DNA from 4 places in the Streptomyces vilmorinianum genome. Region 1 is predicted to be linked to each of the others. Evidence: riboswitches for the same ligand, from Rfam matches in the RefSeq annotation. Region 1 holds a riboswitch; each other region holds the start of a gene.
What was found. A riboswitch is a leader RNA that binds a small molecule or an ion and turns the genes downstream of it on or off. The one in region 1 is predicted to bind cyclic di-AMP.

Region 1 (3,200 bases):
TACGTCCTGCCCGAGTTCACCGAGCGCACGTCCTTCGGCAGCCGGACCCTCGACCCGTACTCCAAGCTGCTCGAGGAGCGGATCGTCTTCCTCGGCACGCCGATCGACGAGACCTCGGCCAACGACGTCATCGCCCAGTTCCTGCACCTGGAGTACGCCGATCCGGACCGGGACATCTCGCTCTACATCAACTCCCCCGGCGGTTCGATCAGCGCGATGTCCGCGATCTACGACACGATGCAGGTCGTCACCTGTGACGTGGAGACCACCTGCCTCGGCCAGGCGGCGTCGACCGCCGCCGTGCTCCTCGCGGCCGGGGCGCCCGGCAAGCGGCTCGCGCTGCCCGGGGCCCGGGTGGTCCTTCAGCAACCCACGACCGACGAGCCGTTGCAGGGGCAGCCCAGCGATCTCGACATCCAGGCACGGGAGTTGCTCCGACTGCGCGCGATGCTGGCCGGGATGCTGGTCACCCACACCGGGCAGAACCGCGAGCGGATCGAGGCCGACATCGACCGGCTCACCGTCCTCGACGCGCCGGCCGCCGCCGCGTACGGCCTGGTGGATCACGTGATCCAGAACCGCGGGGCGTCCGGCGGCGCCGGGGCACGGTGAGCCGGAGATGGTTCCCGAGCTGCCGCCACTGCCCGCTCTGACGCGCGCCGAGGGCGAGTTCATCGACGCCTACCTCGAAGTCGTCGATCTCCTCGGCCGGATCAATCCATCCAGGACATCGCATACCTATGGGGCGCTGCGCGCGGCACAGGCCCTGGTGGGGCGCGCGACCGCGCTGCGCGACGCGCTGACGGTGATGCATATGCGGGGCGAGAGCGAGGTCCACGCGGAGACATTGGCCCGTGCGCTGCGCGTGTTGGACGGGGAGCGCCGCGCGGGGCGGGTCACCGTGCCCGACACACGCGCGAGTTGACATTTCCGCGTGTCGTGTCGACGTCCACTCGGGCCAGAGAAGCGGCAGAAACCCTCCCTCGTTCGGCGTAGTCGACGAATCGACTTATGTGCGGGGTGAGTTGCGCAACAGGTGTACACATCTGGCGGAATCGGACGTTCCACCCCTGGTGCGGGGCTCGTCGGCCAAACCTCCGACGATCACGAAACATGCCTGTCCACCCGAATGGATCAGTCGTGAGGAGCCTCACATAACGCCGTTTCGGCTCGGATTTCGCCCCGGGTGTGGGTCAAGATCCCTCACGACGACAAGCCCCCGCCACCGCGGCGGGGCGGTCCGGGCGGACGCCGAGTCCTGCCGCTGTCCCGGATGTCTGGTCGACAGGAGTGGATCGGCAGGAGTGGAGGACCCAATCAGTACGGGACGACCGAGCAGTGGGGCCGTTCCTCGGGGTGAAGCCGCAGCCGCGGCCGGGCAACTTCGCCAGTCCGAACCCGACAGGTCATCCTTCACAGGCGGCTGACGAAGGGTTGCGCATGACTGCGCAGATTCATGTCCCGTCCCTGCTGTCCCGGGCCGGAGCCGTCTCGGCTCTCACCCTCGCCGCCGTCGGCGGCACGATGCTGGCGCCAGGCGCCGCACCGGAGGCCCAGGCCGCGACCGCGTACGCCGGCAAGGCGCTGGACATCGCGGCATCGAAGAAGGGATCGCCCTACAAGTACGGAGCGGCCGGCCCGACCCGGTTCGACTGCTCGGGGCTCACGCTCTACTCGTACAAGAAGGCGGGCAAGTCGCTGCCCCGTACCGCGCAGCAGCAGTACAACCAGACCCGGCACATCGCGGCTTCCGGCCGGCAGAAGGGGGACCTGGTCTTCTTCCACTCCGGTGGGAGGGTCTATCACGTGGGCATCTACGCCGGGAACAACAAGATCTGGCACTCGCCCAAGAGCGGTTCCTGGGTGAAGCTCGACAAGATCTGGTCGTCCAAGGTGTATTACGGCAGGGTCCGATGATCCGCTGACCGATGCCCTGCCGGGCGGGGGTGCGGTGGCGCCGCCGCAGCTTCGCCCGGCGGCGTCGCCTCAACTCCCGGCGAGCGGAGCCGAGAGCAGCGAAAGCCCCAGGGCGGCGAGCGCGCCACCCGTCACCCCCTGCACGGTCCGGGCCGTCCGCGGCCGCCGCAGCCAGTGACCGAGCCGGTCCACCAGGAGCGCCACCAGCGGGAACCACAGCAGGGCGAGGACGACGACGATCGACGCGAGCAGCAGCGTACGTGGCAGGACGGCCGCGCCGTCCGGCACGAACTGCGGCAGCAGGCTCAGAAACAGCACGGGGGCCTTGGGGTTCAGGACGTTGGTCAGGAACCCCTGGCGCAGCGCCCGTCCGGCGACCCGCTCCCCCGCCCGCGTATCCGCCCGCGTATCCGCCCGCGTATCCGCCCGCGCATCCGCCTGCGCTCCGCCGCTCGCCCGCAGCGCACCGCCCAGCGCCCGCACGCCGAGGTAGAGGACGTACGCGCCACCGGCGATCTGCAGGGCCCGGTAGAGCACCGGTACGGCGATCAGCACCGCGGCGAGCCCCGCCACCGCCAGCGCGGTGTGCACCACGAGCCCGCCCGCCACACCGACGCCACAGGCCACTCCGGCCCGGCGCGAGGCGAGAGCACTGCGGACGACGACGGTGAAGTCCGCGCCCGGCATGGCCACCATGCCCGCCGCGACTCCGATGAAGGCGATCAGCTGTCCGTCCATGAGCCCAGCGTGCCCGCCGCGAGCCTTTAGGGTGTAGACACAATCTTCTGGGTCTGCCCAAAGGAATCCTTTATGCAGGATCTGGTGAGGCTCGCGGCGCTGGTGGCGGTGGCCGAGGACGGCTCGATCACCCGTGCCGCCGCCCGGCTCGGCTACACCCCGCCCGCGCTCTCCCAGCAGCTCGCCAAACTGGAGCGGGAGGCGGGCACCCCGCTGCTCGTCCGCCACCACCGCGGCACGCGCCTGACGGCTGCGGGCGAACTGCTCGTCACCCGGGCGCGCCGGGTCCTGGCCGAGATGGAGCGGGCCCGCCACGAGCTGGCGCAGCTCGCCGGCCTCTCCGGCGGGCGCCTTCGGGTCGGCACCTTCACCACCGTGGGCATCCATCTGCTGCCGCCGGTCCTGAGCGCGTTCCGCCGGGCCCACCCGGACGTGGAGTTGACGGTCGCCGAGTACGAGCCACCGGGCGGGGTCCATGCCGTGGCGTCGGGCGAGGTCGATCTGGCGCTCACCCATGCCTACGAACCGGCGGAACCGGCCCCGCT
Region 2 (3,200 bases), 800 kb from region 1:
CCGCCCGGCGACGGCGCGCACTTCGTGGACCTCGTCTACCGCGCGCTGGCGGCGAACCCCGAGGTCTTCGACGCGACGGTCCTCTTCCTCAACTACGACGAGAACGACGGCTTCTTCGACCACGTCCCGCCGCCGGTCGCGCCGCCCGGCACGCCGGGCGAGTATCTCGACGGGGTGCCGATCGGTCTCGGCTTCCGTGTCCCGATGGTGGTCATGTCCCCGTGGACGCGCGGCGGCTGGGTCAGCTCCGAGGTCTTCGACCACACCTCCGTCCTGCGCTTCATGGAGACCTGGACGGCCGCCCTCGGCACCCCCGCCACCTGCCCGAACATCAGCGCGTGGCGACGGAAGGTCACCGGCGACCTGACCGGCGTCTTCGACTTCGCCCGCCCCGTCTACGGTGTTCCCTCCGGCCTCCCCTCCACGGCCGAGGTCATCGGGCAGTCCACCTGCGCCCCGCTGCCCAACCCGGTGCCCCAGGACAACGCCCTGCCCGCGCAGGAGGCCGGCACCCGCCCGGCGCGCGCCGTGCCGTACCAGGTCAACGGCAATCTCGACCGGTTCGAGTTCGGGGCGGCCGGGAAGATCCTCGCCTGGTTCTCGATGACCAACCAGGGCGCCCAGGCGAAGCGGGCCGCCCACTTCGCGATCCACCCGCACCAGTACCGAGACACGGCGGCCTGGCAGTACACCGTCGACCCGGGCGCGACGTCCACGGACTACTTCAACATCGGGACGGGCTCGGGGTCCGGCAAGTACGACATCTCGATGATGGGCCCCAACCGCTTCCTGCGCCGCTTCATCGGCGACGCCTCCAAGGCGGGGAAGGCCATCGAGGTCGCGGCCCGCTTCGCGACCGAGCCGGGCACCGGGAAGACGGCCCTCTACTTCACGATGACCAACACCTCCGCCTCGCCGGTGACCTTCACCATCCGGTCGAACGCCTACCGCACGGACGGGCCGTGGACGTACACGGTCGCGGCGAACTCCTCCCGCGAGGACTTCTTCAACGCGGTGGCCTACCACAACGGCTGGTACGACTTCACGGTCCTCGCCGACATCGACGGCACGTGGTCGCGCCGCTACACCGGCCACATCGAGACGGGCGCCCCGAGCGTCACGGGCTGACGTACACCCACGTACCGACCAAAAGGGATACAAGTGGCCTTTTCAGCTCCTTGTATCCCTTTTATCGGCGCAGCGGAATTTCCCGGAATGACCGATTTTCTCGCCGGGTGAGATGAATCACGCCGCAGGGTGACGGCGCCCTCCCGCCGCGCCCCTCCCCTTGCGCCTCAAGGAAGTTCGGCGCACTCGGCGCCGCGCGAAAATCCCCCGGGAATTACCCACGGACTCGGCATCTTGTTTCGGCCGACATTTCTCGCCTACGGTCACCTCCACTCGGGCGGATCGCCGAATCCTGCCACCGCCCGAAAAGACCGACCATTCACCCGTAGGCAGGAGCGGGGGACCCACTTTTCGCCGGTCCGGATTCCCGGAGCGGCTCGGGGTGAAGTCGCATGCGTGCGGCCGGGCATCTCCAGCCCGAACCCGACAGCTCACCCCGCAGGCGCCGGAGAGGAATCTGTCATGCCCGCACACGGTAAGCACCGGCGCCCCAAGCGACGTCCCCTCAGCCGCGGTATCGCCCTGGCCGGTACAGGTGGCGCCGCACTGGCGCTCCCCCTGGTCGCCACGGCCGGCACCGCGCACGCCACGCCCCACAAGGCTCCCGAGATCGCGACCGTCGAGAAGACCGCCGCCGGCGTCTCGGCGAAGATCGCGGAATCGGTGACCGTCGCACCGAATTCCGCTCCCAAGACCTACACGGTCACCCGGGGCGACTCCCTTTCCTTGATCGCTCACGAGCAAGGTGTGCGGGGTGGCTGGAAGGCCTTGTACCAGGCCAATCGCAGCGCTGTCGGTGACAATCCGTCACTTATCCATCCCGGACTCGAACTGACGCTTCGCGGGAAATCCGCCACCGCTCCGAAGCCGAAGTCCTCGACCACCAAGCGCACCGACGCCACGGACCGCGCGGACCGCTCGCAGCAGCGGAGCGTCCCGGCCACCCAGAAGGCCCCGGCGAAGGCCGCCCCGGCCGCCGCCGCTCCGGCCGCCGCCGCCAAGAGCTACGCCAACAACCTCGACGGCTGGATCCGGGAGTCGCTGGACGTCATGGCGAAGTACGGCATTCCCGGTACGTACGACGGGATCCACCGCAACATCATGCGCGAGTCCTCCGGCAACCCGCAGGCCATCAACCTCTGGGACTCCAACGCCGCGAAGGGCACCCCCTCCAAGGGCCTCCTGCAGGTGATCGAGCCGACCTTCCTCGCCTATCACGTGCCCGGCACCTCGATGGACCTCTTCGACCCGGTCGCCAACATCACCGCCGCGTGCAACTACGCCGCGGACCGCTACGGCTCCATCGACAACGTCAACGGGCCGTACTGACCCTCGGCGGGCATCGACGCAGGCTGAAGGCCCCGGCCCTGGCCCCTTGCGGGCCGGGGCCGGGGCCTTCGCCGTCGCGCCCCAAGCGGTATGGGGTATTCCGTCCCATGGTGCGATCGTGGCGGGCAGGATGGGCGCCTGATGATCCGCGGCCGGGGAGCGCGGATCCCGTCCCAGGGGGGAACAGCGATGAAGAGAGCCCTTGCCGTGTCCGCGGCGGCCGCCGCACTCGCCGGTCTGCTGACGGCGGCCGGTCCCGCCGCGGCCGAGTCCGCGGCCGAGACCGCGGCCGGGACCGCCGCCGACCTCGCGCCCGGCACCGAAGCCTGCGCGTCGGGCCCGCGGGCCCTGCCCTCGCTCCCGCCCGCCGGCGGCAGCTTCACCACCGAGGGCGTGCACGATCTGGGACCGCGCGGCCTCGCCGTGGGTGCCAGCGGGAGCCTGCCCGTGTACTGGACGGGTGAGCGGCTCCATCGGGTGCCGATGCCCGAGGGGTATGACGAGGGGGTCGTCCGAGCCGTCAACCGGCAAGGTCTCATGGCCGGTTGGGTGAGCCGGCGGTCGGACCGCGCGACCGCTCTGTTCACCTACCGCCCGGGGGCGACCTCGGTGCGGCTGCTCGCCGAGGGCGGGGCGCCGGGCGCGTACGACGTCGATGTGAACGACGCCGGGATCGTCGCGGCCGTGGACGCCGACGGGACGGCGAAGCAGTGGCGGGGCGGACAGGTGGCGCGCACGCTGCC
Region 3 (3,200 bases), 4.4 Mb from region 1:
GCAGGCCGGTCCGGCAGCCCTGGCGTCGGGGGGGGTGTCGACAGGACTGCCGGAGTCAGGGGTGTGCGCCATGGATCGACTGCGGTCCGGGCCGGGCAGGCCCTGCGGCCATGCCAAGTCGGCCACGCCAAGCCGGGCCACTGCGGGCCACGGCGGGCCAAGCCGGGCCAAGCCGGCCCACAGCGGGGGAACTCAGACCGACAGGCCCTTGCCGGCCAGCCAGGCCGCCGGGTCGATGCCGTCGCCGCCCGGGGTGTGGACCTCCAGGTGCAGGTGCGGGCCGGTCACGTTGCCGGTCGCGCCGACGCGGCCGATCGTGTCGCCGGTGCCCACCGTCTGGCCCACGCTCGCCGTCATCGAGGACAGGTGCGCGTACCAGACCTCCGTACCGTCCTCCAGCTCCAGGACGATCCGGTAGCCGTAGGAGCCGGACCAGCCCGCCGACGTGATCGTGCCGCCGTGCACCGCCTTGACCGGGGTGCCGGTGGGCGCCGCGAAGTCGAGGCCGGTGTGGTAGCCGGAGGACCACATGGAGCCGGACTGGCCGTACGTCGAGGTGAGGGTGTACGAGGAGGTGGGCAGCGCGTAGCTCGCGGCGAGCTTGGCCAGGCGCTCGGCCTCGGCCTTCGCCGCGGCCTCCTCCTCGGCCTTCCGCTTCGCCTCGGCCGCCGCCTGCTCGGCCGCTTCCGCCTGGGCCGCAGCCTCGGCCGCGGCCTTCTCGGCGGCCGCCTTCTCCGCCGCGGCCTTCTCGGCGGCGTCGGCGGAGGCCTGCTGCTGCTCGGCCTGCTGGAGAATGCGGGCGCGCAGCGCCTCGCCGGCGTCGGCGGTGGCCGCCGACGCGGAGTCGCCGTCGGACTTCCCGGCCGCGTCGGCCGGAAGCGTGAGCGAGGCGGTGAGCGGCTGCAGGTTGTTGGTCCCGGAGCCCGTGCCGTTCGCGTCCTCGTCCTCGCCCGAGATGAGCTCGCCGACGCCCGGCAGTTCGGAGGCGTCCGGAAGGTTGAGGTCGGGGAGGGAGATCGAGACCGGGGGCTTGTCCTTGGCGGTGGCCATGCCTCCCGCGCCGACGGCCGCGATGACACCGACACCGAGGACGGTGGAGGAGCGGGCGAAGCCCGAGCGCTGCTTCACGACCCGGTGGCGGCCACCGGAACGGGCCTGCTGGCGAAGGGAGTCCTCGGTGGGGTTCCACTCACCCCACGCCGTCGCGTCGTCATCCGTCCCGGCGGCGCCCGAAGCACCGAACGCGTTGAACCCGTCGAAAGTACCTTCGGCGGCAGGGGTGTTGGACGCCACGGAGGCGTACTCCTTTCCTTCCTTCTCGCCTACCGGGTTAGCTGACGGGTTCGGAGCAGGAAGGTCTCCTACGGGCGCTGTCGCACAGGTGCGAAAGTGCCCGATTCACCCCAAGTAGTGGTTCCCCGGTTCCTTTTCAGGATTCGGCGCGTGCGCACGGTGCCGTCTCTTGCGACGGCTGGGACGACCGCGCTGCGTTATCGAACGTTAATAGACACGAGGGCCCGATTCCAAGCTGTTCCCGTTGATCATTCGCAAAATTGCGCCACTACAGCCCGATTTGATCCCGCTTCAGTACAGACCTTTCCATCCCTCCAGAACTGACGGCGGATCAATTGTTATCGGAGCGGTATACCTCCACTACAGATGGTGACGATGGCTACGGCACCACGGGCATCGTCCGGCGCCGCGGCGGCTGCCCCGCCGCCGGCCGGCTCACCGCGAGCAGCGCCATGTCGTCCGTCGAACCCCCGCCCGTGTACCGGCGGACGTCGTCGACGAGCGCGTCGAGGAGCTCCTCGGGCCCGGGGAAGATCCGCCCCGAGAGCCGCTCGCCGGGATCGTAGAAGGTGCCCTCGGCGTCGCGCGCCTCGGAGAGCCCGTCGGTGTAGAGGAGCAGCGTGGCGCCCGGCGGGTACGGCGTCTCGTCGGCCCGGTCCGGCCACGCGGCCAGCTCGCCCATGCCGAGCGGCAGCGCCGGCTCGCTCGGCTCCAGGAGCTCCAGGCCCCCGTCCGCGTACAGCAGCAGCGGCTCGGGGTGGCCGCGGTTGACCACCCGTACGAGCCCGTCGCCGCGCGGGATCTCGGCCAGGACGGCGGTGGTGAACCCCTCGAAGGCGTCCAGGCCGTCGCGGCGGGTCCCCTCCCGGGCGAGCGCCCGCTCCAGCCGCTGCGCGACGGCCTCCAGCGTCGACTCCTGCTCGGCCGCCTCCCGGAACGCGCCGAGGACGACGGCGGCGGCCTCGACCGCGTCGAGCCCCTTGCCCCGGACGTCGCCGACCACGAGCCGTACCCCGTACGGCGTGTCCTGGACGGCGAACAGGTCGCCGCCGATGAACGCGTCCGCCTGCGCGGCCTCGTAGCGGGCCGCGACCTGCAGCCCGCCGATCCGCTCGGCGGGCGTGGGCAGGACCGCCTTCTGGGCGGCCTCCGCGATCACCCGGGCCGAGGCGAGCCGCTCGCCGCTGCGCTGGACGACCCGGTTGATGAGGAGGGCGAGGGCGGAGACGGTGACGACGGTGAGCGTCTCGGTGAGGGCCGGGACCTCGGTGACGGTGTCGTTGTAGATGTGCAGCCCGACACCGGCGAGGACGGCGGCGATGCCCGTCAGCAGGGTCGTCAGCGTCGAGAAGAACGGGGCGGCGATGAGCGGCGCGGCGGAGAAGAGCGGGGCCGCCGTGTAGGTGGGCGGGGTGGAGAGGTCGAAGACGACACCGCCGGCGATGACGAGCGGGGGCAGGGCACGGATGAACCGGCGGGCCCGCTCGGCGCGCGGGCCCGGCCGCCCGTTCCCGTTCCCATTCCCGCTTCCGGTCCCGTTCCCCTTGTCGCCGCCCGCCGCTCGCCGCCCCTGCCCCTGCCCCACGAGTGCTCTCCTGCCCGGTCCGTACACGGCGACGGACCGTACCGCGCCCTCCCCAGGGTGAAGGGAGCCGCGCCGCGAGGCGACCTTCGCTCGGCCGAGTGGGTGACGCGCGCGGTGGGCCGCCCCGCGCGCCCCTCAGCCCCGCGCGCCCGCGCCCGTATCCCTCGCCGTGCCCGCGCCCAGCCGGCCGCCCCGCCCCAGCGCGCCCACCGCCGCCGCGCAGCCGAGGCCGACCCCGCACAGGACCAGCCACGGCGCCGCCGACCACCCCGTCACGTCGAGCAGCACGCCCGTCCCCAGGTTCCCTAGCGTGATCCCGACC
Region 4 (3,200 bases), 2.6 Mb from region 1:
CTCTGGACCGTCTGGCGCGACTGGTCGCCGAGGGGCTCGAGGAGCTCCCCGAGACCGTCTGACCCAAGGACCACACACGAAGGAGCCGCACCGGCCGGAATTCCGGCGGGTGCGGCTCCTTCGTTTTCTCCGCTTTCCAGTAAGAGCACAGTCCATCGGAATTCGGCGCAGCACGAATTCCGCCCGCCGAATTGCTCCCTCTTTGTATACGGCGTGCTCGTTAATTCCGGATGCTCGCCGTGTTTACGACGTGTTGCGAAGCCCTCACACGGCCGCGTTCCGGGCGTTCCGGCCGTTTCAGCCGGTGCAGGACCAGGGAGCGCTCGGCGTGCAGGGCGGTGAGCGTACGGGCGCGTTCGGCGTCGCCCCGCGCCACCGCGTCCACGATCGCCCCGTGCTCGGCCCACGCCTCCACGGGCTGGGCGGGGGTCTCGACCGTGTACATCCAGGCGATCTTGTGCCGCAGCTGGGTGAGCAGGGCCGTGAGCGCCGGGCTGCCCGAGGCCTGGGCCAGGGTCTCGTGGAACCAGCTGCCGAGCGAGCGCAGATCCTCGCCCTGGCCGCGTCTGGCCCGTTCCTGACCCAGCCTGACCAGGCCACGCAGCACCTTGAGATGGGCCTCGGTACGACGCTGGGCGGCGCGCGCGGCTCCGAGCGGCTCGAGGAGCGCCCGTACGTCGAGCAGGTCGGCCGCCTCCTGCTCGGTCGGCTCGGCGACATGGGCGCCCGCGTGGCGGCGGGTGATCACGAAGCCCTCCGACTCCAGCGTGCGCAGGGCCTCGCGGACCGGGACGCGGGAGACTCCGTAGCGGCGGGCCAGCTGCTCCTCGGTCAGCCGGCTGCCGCGCTCGAAGGCTCCGGAGACGATGTCGTCCCGGATCGCCGTGCATACCGAGTGCGCGGGAATGCGCATGTTCGACCTCCGCCTTAATCCGCGCGAAACCCATCCGATTGACGCCTGTTCGCCGGCTCCTCGCCGACTCTTCGGTGACTCTATTGCAGCGGAGAGACATTTCCGATGGCTACCGGAGATCCATGGATATCTTTTGGCCAGCGAAAAGCCCCGGCTCAGTACGAGCCGGGGCTTTTCTGACGCGGGTGGGGCGTGGATCAGACGTTCACGCCGCGGGCGCGCAGGTACGCGACCGGGTTGATGTCGGAGCCGTACTCGGCGCTGGTGCGCGCCTCGAAGTGGAGGTGCGGGCCGGTCGAGTTGCCGGTCGAGCCCGAGATGCCGATCTGCTGGCCCGGGGTGACGGACTGTCCGACCGAGACACTGATGGCCGACAGGTGGCCGTACTGGGTGTACGTGCCGTCGTTCATCCGGATGACGATGTTGTTGCCGTAGGCGCCGCCCCAGCCGGCCTCGACGACGGTGCCGGAGCCGACGGAGACGACCGTGCTGCCGTAGGCCGCGCGGAAGTCGACGCCGGAGTGGCTGCCGGAGGACCAGAGCGAGCCGCCGGCCTTGTAGCCGGTGGTCACGTACGAGCCGGCCACGGGAAGCTGGAAGGAGTTCAGACGCTTGCGCTCGGCCTCACGGGCGGCGCGCTCCTTGGCGGCGCGGATCTCCTTGGCGCGGGCCTCGGCCTTGCGCTTGGCCTCGGCCGCGGCCTTGGCGCGCTCCAGGGCCTCGACGGCCTCGCGCTCCTGCGCGGCGGCCTGGGCGTCGATGGTCTTCGCGAGGGAGTCGGCGGCGACGACCTGGGTCAGGCCGGTGTCCTCGAGGGAGGGAGCGTCCGTGTCGGCGGCGAACGCCGGGGAGGCGAGGGTTCCGATGACGCCGGTGGTGGCGAGCGTCGCCACGCCGGCGAGCCCCGCGCTGCGGCGCGTCAGACGGCTCGGACCACGATGCTTCCCGGTGGCACGGGTGAACGCCATGTAGTGGCTGATCCTTTCCTTCCTTCTCGCCTACCGGGTTAGCTGACGGGTTCGGAGCAGGAAGGTCTCCTACGGGCCCCTCCGCACGCGGTGCGAAGGCGTCCGATTCACCCCAGGGACTTCGTGTGGGTCCCCGGCTCCCCAGGCTCGCGCCTGACGGGGACTCGGCGATGACTGTCCGATGCCGCGGGTGCGGCGGGTGCAACTGGCGAACAGCCGGACCGACGCTAAGCGGATCGTCTTTCAATCACCAAACAGACACGCCCGTTTGTAAGACATGCCACAGGGCATACGGCCACCCTCTGCTGCAATCCGGACAAAGGGGAGGACCCCGACGTACAGTGACGTCGGGGTCCTCGGAACCGGCTCGATCCGGCTCGATCCGGCTCGATCAGCCTGTGACGACGGTGACTTCACCGATACCGAGGGCGCGCACCGGCTCCTCGATCTGGGCGGCGTCACCGACGAGCACGGTGACCAGGCGGTCCACTGGGAAGGCGTTGACGACGGCCGCCGTCGCCTCCACCGTGCCGGTCTCGGCCAGGCGCGCGTACAACTGCGCCTGGAAATCGTCCGGGAGGTGCTGCTCGACCTGGTCGGCGAGCGTCCCGGCGACGGAGGCCGCGGTCTCGTACTTCAGCGGAGCCACACCCACCAGGTTCTGCACGGCCACGTCGCGCTCCGCGTCCGTCAGACCCTCCGCGGCGAGGGTGCGCAGCACCTTCCACAGATCGTCGAGCGCCGGGCCGGTGTTGGGCGTGTCGACGGAGCCGCTGATGGCGAGCATCGAGGCACCGTGTCCCTTGCCGTCCGAGCGCAGCACCTGACCGAAGGCCCGGACACCGTACGTGTAGCCCTTCTCCTCGCGCAGGACGCGGTCCAGGCGGGAGGTGAGCGTGCCACCGAGGCAGTACGTGCCGAGGACCTGCGCCGGCCAGACGCGGTCGTGCCGGTCGGCGCCGACGCGGCCGATCAGCAGCTGGGTCTGGACGGCGCCCGGGCGGTCCACGATGACGACGCGGCCCGTGTCGTCGGCCGTGATCGGCGGGACGGGGCGCGGCTCGGCGGCGTTCCCCGTCCAGACGCCCAGCGTCTCGTCGAGGACCTTGTCCAGATCCACGTCGGTCAGGTCGCCGACGACCACGGCGGTGGCCGTGGAGGGCCGGACGTACGCCTCGTAGAACGCGCGCACGGCCGCGGCGTCGATCGCCTCCACCGTCTCCTCGGTGCCCTGGCGCGGCCGGGACATACGGGAGGTGGCCGGGAAGAGCTCCTTGGAGAGCTGCTTGGCCGCCCGGCGGGCCGGGTTGGCCGTCTCG

Region 2: another riboswitch for cyclic di-AMP. It lies ahead of FDM97_RS17795 (transglycosylase SLT domain-containing protein); the one in region 1 lies ahead of FDM97_RS13935 (C40 family peptidase).
Region 3: another riboswitch for cyclic di-AMP. It lies ahead of FDM97_RS34470 (M23 family metallopeptidase); the one in region 1 lies ahead of FDM97_RS13935 (C40 family peptidase).
Region 4: another riboswitch for cyclic di-AMP. It lies ahead of FDM97_RS25745 (M23 family metallopeptidase); the one in region 1 lies ahead of FDM97_RS13935 (C40 family peptidase).

What each region holds. Positions count from the first base shown of each region.
Region 1 is NZ_CP040244.1:2,969,707-2,972,906, reverse strand. Features, by position in the region: gene FDM97_RS13945 (ClpP family protease) at 1-612, shown strand, start outside; gene FDM97_RS13940 (hypothetical protein) at 620-925, shown strand; cyclic di-AMP (ydaO/yuaA leader) riboswitch at 1,265-1,437, shown strand; gene FDM97_RS13935 (C40 family peptidase) at 1,441-1,917, shown strand; gene FDM97_RS13930 (LysE family translocator) at 1,987-2,655, opposite strand; gene FDM97_RS13925 (LysR family transcriptional regulator) at 2,728-3,200, shown strand, end outside.
Region 2 is NZ_CP040244.1:3,771,820-3,775,019, reverse strand. Features, by position in the region: gene FDM97_RS17800 (phosphocholine-specific phospholipase C) at 1-1,128, shown strand, start outside; cyclic di-AMP (ydaO/yuaA leader) riboswitch at 1,431-1,588, shown strand; gene FDM97_RS17795 (transglycosylase SLT domain-containing protein) at 1,591-2,457, shown strand; gene FDM97_RS17790 (hypothetical protein) at 2,647-3,200, shown strand, end outside.
Region 3 is NZ_CP040244.1:7,410,927-7,414,126, forward strand. Features, by position in the region: gene FDM97_RS34470 (M23 family metallopeptidase) at 193-1,293, opposite strand; cyclic di-AMP (ydaO/yuaA leader) riboswitch at 1,305-1,452, opposite strand; gene FDM97_RS34475 (PP2C family protein-serine/threonine phosphatase) at 1,673-2,878, opposite strand; gene FDM97_RS34480 (MFS transporter) at 3,014-3,200, opposite strand, start outside.
Region 4 is NZ_CP040244.1:5,545,006-5,548,205, forward strand. Features, by position in the region: gene FDM97_RS25735 (HPr family phosphocarrier protein) at 1-62, shown strand, start outside; gene FDM97_RS25740 (GntR family transcriptional regulator) at 221-913, opposite strand; gene FDM97_RS25745 (M23 family metallopeptidase) at 1,111-1,881, opposite strand; cyclic di-AMP (ydaO/yuaA leader) riboswitch at 1,895-2,061, opposite strand; gene FDM97_RS25750 (M16 family metallopeptidase) at 2,273-3,200, opposite strand, start outside.